Regions from separate parts of the Paenibacillus sp. LX16 genome, predicted to be linked through region 3. Evidence: riboswitches for the same ligand, from Rfam matches in the RefSeq annotation. Region 3 holds a riboswitch; each other region holds the start of a gene.
What was found. A riboswitch is a leader RNA that binds a small molecule or an ion and turns the genes downstream of it on or off. The one in region 3 is predicted to bind thiamine pyrophosphate.
Positions count from the first base shown of each region.

Region 1 (3,261 bases), 2.4 Mb from region 3:
AGCAGCCTCTACGGCTTGGGATTGGATATCCAGATCAGAGAATTTTCCTGTTCCCAACAACAACCTCGAGGTAAAAGATGCTTTTCCAATGGTTAACATAATCAACCGCCTCCCACAAAATGTACAATTTCTAGGCAATCTCCATCTTTTAGTACTGCTTCATCATGATCTTCACGGGTCAATATATGCCGATTCAGCTCCACCACTACGGTTTTCACCTTTACATCAAGCTCATGTAGCAATTGATTCACATGAGTGATCCGATTAGAAAAGGTCATGCTCTGGCCGTTAATCGTCAGCTTCATAAGCTTTCCTCCTTGAGGAGCTCAGAAGAAAAACTACTTATCCCAAGTTCAGCCGCACCAGCCCCATTAAGCATAGCTGCCATCGCACGCCCGGTAGCATCACTCAGCAGGACACCGTTGCGATAATGCCCGACTGCAGCATATACGCCCTCGACCCCAGGAACAGCGCCTATAAAAGGGTGACCTGATGCAGCCTGTGGACGTAAGCCCGCCCAAGTGCGTATAAAAGAAGCTTCACGGACGCGCGGCAGCCAGGCAGAGGCACGTGCCAGCAACCCCTCCAAGCCTCCTACGGTCACTTCTTCGTCATATTGATGCGGAAGGCTCGTTGCCCCAATCCAAAGCTCGTTATTCTGTTTAGGCACGAGGTAAATATCATCAGCATAAATGGTGTATTCTAACGGGCGATCTTTCAAGGAGACCGCTACCGCTTCGCCCTTGACCGGATAAAGTGGATATTCAAACCCAACCTGCGCTAGCAATTTCATGCTATCCAAGCCTCCAGCAATAATGACCTGATCGCAGGAAAAAAAGCCACTATCTGTTCGAACACCGCAAACTCGACCATCCTGTATGACCAGTTGCTCTGCCTGTGTACCAGACCATACCGTTGCTCCCAGCACCGCAGCAGCACCTGCATAAGCACGGCAAAGCTGGACAGGAGCCACTTGTGTCTCCTTTGAGCGATATATTGCCCCGATCGCTTGTTCATCCAAACCTGGAATTCGTCGGGCCAATTCCCTCGCATCCCACCAGATAGGACAATCATCCTCTCGCGTTTTAGCAGCTTTCCAGCGTTTTTGGCCCTCAGTTTCCGTATGGAAAGGGGTCACAAATCCTTCTGTACGGAATTCCACCGAAATACCCGACAAACGCTCCAGATCACAGACAAGCTCAGGGAATGCATCTCGACTTCTGCGAGCAAATCGTGCCAGCTCAGAGTCGGTGAACTCTTCACTTTCCGCTGCCAGCATTCCAACCGCTGCTCCTGAGGCTCCCTCACCCGGGATCAATCGTTCCAGCATGATCGTACTTCTTCCCTCCTTGGCCACATGATAAGCAATGGAACTGCCGATGACACCTCCACCTATGACCAAGCATTCAGCATGTCCTATCGCTCTTGCCTCCGTGTGTATCTTTAGCATTTGTTTCGTGTCTCCTCTCCATAAACCATTCTGCTTCCAGCTTGCTTCTACTCTCGTTTTCTCGCTACAGGCTGTGAACTACAAGATCTGCCATTCGCCTATATTCCATCGCAGCTGCAACGGGCGATTCAGCCTCCCATATACCAGACATCACCGCAATTCCGCTTGCTCCGGCCATATAAAGCTCCGGGATATGGTGAGGTTGTATGCCGCCCAGCGCGATCACCGGAATGTTCGACAGCCTGCAAATATGTTCAAGCTGAGCTATACCCCGCGGTACAATACCAGGCTTACAATGGGTCTCATATACGTGACCATAAAGTACATAGTCCGCACCTGCCCGCTCGGCATTCTGCGCCTCCTCCAAGGAATGCACAGACACTCCACAGCGTGTACCCTTTGAAAGTAGGCTTTTCACATCCACAACAGGTAATCCATTAGCTGGTAGCTGGACGGCTCCAACCAAAGTAAGTAAAGCTACATCCACACGATCATTTACTACTATTTGTTGCAAAGGAACTTCCTGCTCCACCATGCTGCGAGTCAAAGAAAGCAATGCAGAGGCACCATTCTGTTTTAAACGTGCGTGTACATAATGAACATAAGGACAAATCACAGCAGCCACTTGGGCTGCTTGTGCAAAAGTGCCCTTTTCCATCGAAATTGCGTGTAATTCGATTTTGTCTTCACCTCACATTGGATTAAAGGATCTAAGCTTAGCCAGCCACGTCTACCAGCAGTAATGAAAGGGGATTGTATGTGAATCCGTCTACGGAAGCTCGAACAACTTAAAATGAACGAAACGCAAAAAAACCACTTCCCCAAGGAAGTGGTTTAACGAACGTCCAATAATCGAACGGACCATGATATCCGTATACGTGTATCGTCCCACGCACAAACAAAATAAAGACGGTGTTGCCTTGTTTGCACGGCGCTCACTTCCCTACGCTGGCATAACCCAGATCAGGTGCAAAGGGTCCGAAATCCATTTATTCCGTCTCAGCCGCATGGGCGGCTCCCCTAGTGTGACTATTTTATTGTATAAGCTAAAAATAGCTTAGCATATTTTCCTAATTCTGCAAACCCCACTTCGTGTGAAATATGCAGAACTGGATTTAACTGATTTTAGTTAACTTTACTTGACCATTCTTCCACATTCCACGTTTTGGTTACCCAATCCTCGTAAAAGTCCGGTTCGTGAGATACAAGCAATACGGTCCCTTTGTATTCCTTCAAGGCACGTTTCAGCTCATCCTTTGCTTTAACATCCAAGTGGTTGGTAGGCTCATCGAACAATACCCAGTTGCTTTCACGCATTAACAGTTTGCAAAGACGGACTTTAGCCTGTTCTCCACCACTAAGCGCTGATAGTGGACGCGTGATATGCTCATTTTTCAAACCGCAACGCGCCAAATGCGCTCGTACTTCATGCTGATTCAAATGCGGAAATTCATTCCATACATCGTCAATCGGTGTAATTTTCTCCGCCTTTACTTCCTGCTCAAAATAAGCGGGCTGCAAAAAATCACCTTGATAGGTTTTTCCACTGATTGGCGGAATTTTTCCCAATATGGTTTTGAGCAATGTCGATTTACCGACACCATTGTAGCCGACAATTGCAATCTTTTCGCCACGTTCAATCGTCATGGACATTTTAGGCAAAAGGGCATGTGTATAACCAATCTCAAAATCAATACCCTCAAATACCGTCTTTCCGCTTGCACGTGCCTCTTTGAATTGAAAGGTTGGTTTTGCGGCTTCTTCAGGCTTATCAATACGTTCGATCCGATCAAGCTGCTTTTCACGGCTCT
Region 1 is NZ_CP141152.1:3,203,333-3,206,593, forward strand. Features, by position in the region: gene T3H97_RS13960 (thiazole synthase) at 1-99, opposite strand, end outside; gene thiS (sulfur carrier protein ThiS) at 102-305, opposite strand; gene thiO (glycine oxidase ThiO) at 302-1,450, opposite strand; gene T3H97_RS13975 (thiamine phosphate synthase) at 1,515-2,108, opposite strand; TPP riboswitch at 2,374-2,482, opposite strand; gene T3H97_RS13980 (ABC-F family ATP-binding cassette domain-containing protein) at 2,576-3,261, opposite strand, start outside.
Region 1: linked by a shared signal. The riboswitch ahead of T3H97_RS13975 (thiamine phosphate synthase) and the one ahead of thiC (phosphomethylpyrimidine synthase ThiC) in region 3 are both predicted to bind thiamine pyrophosphate.

Region 2 (3,261 bases), 330 kb from region 3:
GATGGAGCGGTTGAAAACACCAGCATGCTACAAGCTACAACTGCTGCTGTAAACCCTTTAAACCAATTTTTACGAAATAACAAAATATACCCCTCCTCATTAAGGTGTATGCTTCATATACATACTTTTGCACATATATGTAAGCCTTGAACCCACCATTTCTATTTTAATCCAACGCCAGACAAAAGAGTAGTCATTTACTTAAATTATTTATGAAAAAATAATTAATTCTCTCAAAAATAAAAAACCAGCAAACCTCCTAAAAAACTCGGAGATTCACTGGTTTATCCATTTATATTCTCATTATTTATTCCACACTTGGCGCTCAGTTTGCTGGCCCACATACTCAATGCGAGTCGGATTCACGTCCAGAATGACATAATCTGGATCATCCGGTCCGGAGAACCATTCCTTCAAGGAATCGTTCCACACTTGTTTGCGCAGCCCCTCATCAGCTGTAATCTGGACGGTAGCCTCCACTTCTACGACTTCCTTCGTACCGCCAACTTCATAACCCAGCAGCAGATAAGCATTCGGATTATCCTTTAGCTCATCCACTTTATGCGTTTTGCGATCTGTCGCCAGATGAATGTTCATTCCATCGTTAAAAAGGGCCATATAGCGTACTTTCGGTTTTCCACCCTCTACCGTACCTAACGAGCAAAATTTGTTGTTATCCAAAGCCTTCACAATGGCTTGTTCTAGTTGGCTACGATCCAATGTTTCCGTTTTACCCACAGTACAACAACTCCTTTTCACGAATTAGAATTCTCTACGGCCATGCCATTTGACACCAGCCCATCTGAATATACCTACGCAGCTGTTCTGAAAATAACATGACCCGATCAGATCGGATTGATTCATGCTCATTTTCAGATCAAAGCTCACAGTAAAAGTGTACCCTGTCGTTCGGCAAATGAACCGTCATCTCTTCCTCCATGCTGGACAGACTCGCATTCAAGGCATATAATCGTCGTAGTAAACCCGAATAAATGAACCCATTAAACCATACAATGCCAGGGGTGCTGGAATCGGCCGGCTGAGAGTGTGTCCCAAGACACTGACCCTTACAACCTGATCTGGGTAATGCCAGCGTAGGAATGCTTAAGCAAGATGTGCCTTTTTTACATAGGACCATCCCTTACTTTGGTATATACAAGCGCAAGCGTCCCGGAAACTCGGGGCGCTTTTTTTGTTGAAGATTAAGTTGTTGGAAAGATCGCGTCCGGCAGATGTTATTTTTATGAAAATGGGGAATATAAGCTGTCTGATTGGACGGATAACGGGTAATTAAAGGAGAGAACACAACGATGAAGCGCATGAAAATGTTAAGCCTGGGACTGATCAGTCTGTGGCTCATGGCCCTGACCCTGACTGCTTGCGGTGGAAGTCCCTCCACATCCCAAGAAGCGGCTCCCGCTACCAACACTCAAACGTCTACTTCGGCAAAGGATCTCAAAGATGTTAAAGTCGTGCTCGACTGGACACCCAATACGAATCATACGGGACTCTATGTTGCCAAGGACAAAGGATATTACGAAAAAGCGGGTTTGAATGTCCAAATTATTCAACCTGGTTCAGGCGGAGCCGATCAAATGGTTGCTTCTAATGCTGCACCTTTTGGTTTCAGCTACCAAGAAGGCGTCACACAGGCTCGTACGCAAGGCGTGCCGCTTGTATCCATCGCTGCGGTGATCCAGCATAATACCTCAGGCTTCGCAGCCCCGGTAGATCGCGGAATTAAGAGCCCGAAAAATTTTGAAGGTAAAAAATACGGCGGTTGGGGCTCTCCCGTAGAAGAAGCGGTCATGAAATCCATCATGGATTCAGACAAAGGCGATGTGAGCAAAGTGAAGATCGTCAACATGGGCAATGCAGACTATTTTACAGCCGTGAAGCGGGATATCGACTTTGCCTGGATTTTCTACGCATGGACCGGAATCGAAGCCCAGCTTCGAGGTGAGCCATTGGATATGCTGTATGTAAAAGATTATTCCAAAAGCCTCGATTACTATACGCCTGTAATTGTGAGCAACGAACAGACGATAAAAAATGATCCTGAGCTGGTCAAAGCGTTCATGGACGCTACCGCACAAGGCTATGAATACACTATCGCCCATCCGGAAGAAGCCGCTGACATCTTAAGCAAAGCTGTACCAGAGCTGGATAAAAAACTGGTGCTCGCCAGCCAAAAATGGCTAAGCCCACGTTATCAGGACGATGCCGCGCAATGGGGCGTGCAAAAAGCGGAGGTATGGCAAAACTATTCGGACTGGATGTACGAACGCAAGCTGCTCAGCAAGCCTTTGGAAGTAGATAAAGCCTTCACAAACGACTTCTTGCCCAAGCGCTGATCATTTGTTAAAACGTTAAATAAGACTGAACTAGAGAAGTGAACGAAGCCCCACTACGCAGTCGGATGGTGCTTCCCATCGCCACCGCCCCCGGATTTCTTAATAAAAACTTATGATTAGTGTAGAAATCCGGGGAGGTTATGCTTCCGAAGCGAGCTTTCCTACGGAAAGCTTTTAAAGCGAACGCTAACGCTTGTACAGCACCATTCCGCCCACTTCGTTCTCGTTCCACTTGGTTTATTCTTTAGTCTCATAGTATCTAAAGCGCAAAAACAGATGCGCTTGTGTGTAAAAATGCCACACAACCTATCAAAAACTAAGGTGCTTTTAGGCGGTTGGCAGCGTAGCGGTTCATTTGAATCTGGAGAAGCGTAGCGCTCGCCTTTGCCGTGGGATTCTTACCTTTTAAAATTCATTCAAAGAACCCCACGGCAACAGCGATCGTAAGATCAAATGAAACGCGAAGCGGTCTCCCCGCCTTAAACCACCCTATTTTCTCAAAACAACTCCACAATAAAGGACAGGTGAATTTTCATGGCTAACACACTACTCAGTATTCAAGTCATCCCTAAAACTCCTAATAACGAGGACTCTTACCCGTATGTAGATAAGGCGATTGAGGTCATTCAGCACTCCGGCGTCAAACATCAGGTGAATCCATTGGATACGACCATGGAGGGCGAGCTCGACGAGTTGCTGAAAGTGGTTAAAGAAATGCACGAGGCTTTGACGGAAGCGGGCAGTCCCAGCGTCATTTCACAGATCAAAATCGCACATAACCCACAAGGCATCAGCATGAACAAGCTGACCGAGAAATATCGCCCATGAATCCGAAAGGCAAGAACGCATCCTGGTGGAAAAGCGTATGGCCGCCCCTTGTGGCGGTCCTCTTCTTTTTAGCGGCCTG
Region 2 is NZ_CP141152.1:478,491-481,751, reverse strand. Features, by position in the region: gene T3H97_RS02170 (bifunctional 2',3'-cyclic-nucleotide 2'-phosphodiesterase/3'-nucleotidase) at 1-83, opposite strand, end outside; gene T3H97_RS02165 (pyridoxamine 5'-phosphate oxidase family protein) at 304-738, opposite strand; TPP riboswitch at 1,009-1,118, shown strand; gene T3H97_RS02160 (ABC transporter substrate-binding protein) at 1,311-2,354, shown strand; gene T3H97_RS02155 (MTH1187 family thiamine-binding protein) at 2,889-3,182, shown strand; gene T3H97_RS02150 (ABC transporter permease) at 3,179-3,261, shown strand, end outside.
Region 2: linked by a shared signal. The riboswitch ahead of T3H97_RS02160 (ABC transporter substrate-binding protein) and the one ahead of thiC (phosphomethylpyrimidine synthase ThiC) in region 3 are both predicted to bind thiamine pyrophosphate.

Region 3 (3,261 bases):
CATACTACAAAATTTGGGACCACACATCGAGCAAAAATGTGCTTCCTTGGCGCCCTCTGCCGGTAGCGTTTCATCATGGTAGGACAAGGCCCGCTCGGGATCAAGCGACAGATTGAACTGATCCCGCCAGCGGAACTCAAAGCGTGCCTTGGACAAAGCATCATCCCGCTGCTGCGCCCGTGGATGACCTTTCGCCAGATCAGCAGCATGTGCCGCAATTTTGTAGGTAATGACACCCTCACGGACATCATCCTTATTCGGCAGACCCAAATGCTCCTTAGGCGTAACATAGCACAGCATGGACGTCCCGAACCAACCGATCATCGCCGCCCCGATGGCTGAGGTAATATGATCATATCCGGGGGCAATATCCGTCGTGAGCGGTCCCAAGGTATAGAAAGGAGCTTCCTTACAAATCTCCATTTGTAAATCCACATTCTCTTTGATTTTATGCATAGGGACATGTCCTGGCCCTTCAATCATGACCTGAACATCATGATTCCATGCGATTTGCGTTAGCTCGCCCAACGTTTCCAGCTCTGCAAACTGTGCTTCATCATTCGCATCATAGATACTACCTGGACGTAGACCATCCCCGAGAGAAAAGGCCACATCATAGGCTTTCATAATTTCGCAGATTTCTTCAAAATGTGTATACAAAAAATTCTCCTGATGGTGCGCAAGGCACCAGGCTGCCATGATCGACCCGCCACGGGACACAATTCCCGTCATTCTATTCGCCGTCATCGGTATATACCGCAGCAATACACCCGCATGAATTGTAAAATAGTCCACTCCCTGCTCCGCCTGCTCAATCAGCGTATCGCGATACAACTCCCACGTCAGCGCTTCTGCTTCACCGTTCACCTTTTCAAGTGCTTGATACAGCGGCACAGTCCCAATCGGTACAGGAGAATTCCGAATGATCCATTCACGTGTGGTATGGATATTACGGCCTGTAGACAGGTCCATAACCGTATCCGAGCCCCAACGCACAGCCCAAGTCATTTTCTCCACTTCCTCCTCGATGGAGGAGGTAACCGCAGAATTACCAATGTTCGCATTGATCTTCACGTGAAAATGACGCCCAATGACCATTGGCTCACTTTCCGGGTGATTGATATTCGAAGGCAAAATGGCTCGTCCAGCCGCCAACTCCTGCCGTACAAACTCAGGCTCCACCCCTTCGCGGATCGCCGCAAATTCCATTTCGGGCGTAATGATCCCTTGCCGCGCATAATGCATTTGTGTCACTGTACGACCTTGCGAAGCACGAAGCGGACGGTTGGTCACGCCGGGAAATTCCACTGTCTCCCGTTTCGAGCCAGGTTTCAGTCCATTATCCTCCGGCTGGACGGCGCGTCCCTCGTAAGCCTCCACATCGCCCCGTTCCAGTGCCCAAGCTCGCCGTAATGGAGGCAGGCCCTGACGGATATCGACCTGATAGGATTCGTCGGTCATGGGACCGCTCGTATCATATACACGCAATGGCTCATGATGCTCCGTGCCCTGCGGCGTATGTGTAGGATGAAGAGCAATTTCGCGCTCTGGCACGGCAATGTCCGGCCGCGAGCCTTGAATATATACCTTACGGCTTCCCGGAAAGGGTTTTACCCCACTGGCTTGCTCCCCGTTTGTCTTCTCTACCTCAACTTCTTTTGTTCCTTCTGCTTCTGTCGGCTTCATTGTCCATTCCTCCCGTTTCGATGAAATGACACACCGATCCGGAACCATTCCCAGGGTGGCGCTGATCTATGCAAAAAAGCCGGTTCCCCAGGGAACCGGCTAATCTAACGAGGCAGCTATCCAGACAATGCGCATATGGAATAATCCTATTCCAATGCGTCACCGTAGACAGCAGCCGCGTATACATTTCAATGGCCGATTACTTCCCTACGCTGGTATGATCCAGATCAGGTGCAAAGGGTCCGGAATCTTGCACGATTCCATCTCAGCCCGGCATTACAGGCTCCCCCAGTAACTGTGATACTTCTATTCACATGAGGCGGATATAACAGACATCCCGCCTTCCTTACCAGACTACTTTAAATTTATGGCTTTGGCAACCCTTTTAGGTTCCCTTTACCAAGGAGACGTTCCCCATCAAATCACTCTGCTTGCTTCAACTGTGTTCATTCTTGTTACGGAAGCATAAGCCCCATTTCCTTCGCCGCTTCGATCAAAATCGGAGCAAAGTCATGTAGCGTCTCGGGTGCAAGTCGACTAACCGGGCCAGATACAGATAAAGCCGCAGTGACCTGTCCCTTCCGGTTCACAATTGGCGCTGCTACAGCAGCAGCCCCTGGCTCCCGTTCTTCATAGCTGGTCGCATAGCCCTTCTCGCGAATGTCCTGTAGCTGGGCTTTATAGACCTCCGGGTCTACCGAGAGCGGCCATTCATCCCCGCTTAGCAGGGCTTCCAGCTCCTGCGGCGGCATAAAGGCCGCCAGCACCTTGCTGGAGGCCCCTACAGCCAGCGGCATACGCGCACCTACAGGCGCGACCCTGCGGATCGCCTGATTGCTCTGCACGGCTTGTATGCGAATACGCATGCTACCGTCCCGTAAGTACAAGCTGACCGTCTCGCCCAAACGGTCACGTAGTCCTTCCATTGCAGGCTGCAACAGCACTGCCGGCTCGTCACTTTGGGACAAATGCGTGGATAGCTCCCAAATGCGGAAGCCAAGTCGATATTTTTCCGTTTCGGCATTCCGAACGACAAAGCCCCGATCCTCCAACGTAGTCAGCAGCCGATGAACCGTGCTTTTATGTAGACCAATTTTGGAGGCAATCTCCGTCAGGCCAAGATCCGAATTTGCAGTAAAACACAGCAGTATATCAAGTGCACGCTCTACAGCGCGAACGGTTAATTTACGGTCTTCCATCGTGAACCGCTCCTCTTGTATCCATATTCGTTTCACACTATGAAACATGGTTACATAAATTATATAGAATAGTCGCGGCTACTGTAAACCGATGTTTTTGTGACAACCATATTACAGAACGAGAACAAACATCGACAATTCTTTGCATCATTTTTACTTTTCCGGTTCAGGCGTTGACTTTGGATAATCCCCATCATACGATAATAGGTATCTATACGGATCTACACTACTATTTTCAAGTGGAATTATACCTAAATTCTATGAAACGAAGATCAATTTTATATAAGGAGGCTCTTACATGATTTCGACATCCCAGCGCAACGCTCAGCTACAGACCGCTGTTCAGGAGCCGTCCACCCCACTCTTTAATCCCCGT
Region 3 is NZ_CP141152.1:805,046-808,306, reverse strand. Features, by position in the region: gene thiC (phosphomethylpyrimidine synthase ThiC) at 1-1,686, opposite strand, end outside; TPP riboswitch at 1,874-1,986, opposite strand; gene T3H97_RS03620 (IclR family transcriptional regulator) at 2,142-2,885, opposite strand; gene T3H97_RS03615 (alpha/beta hydrolase) at 3,184-3,261, shown strand, end outside.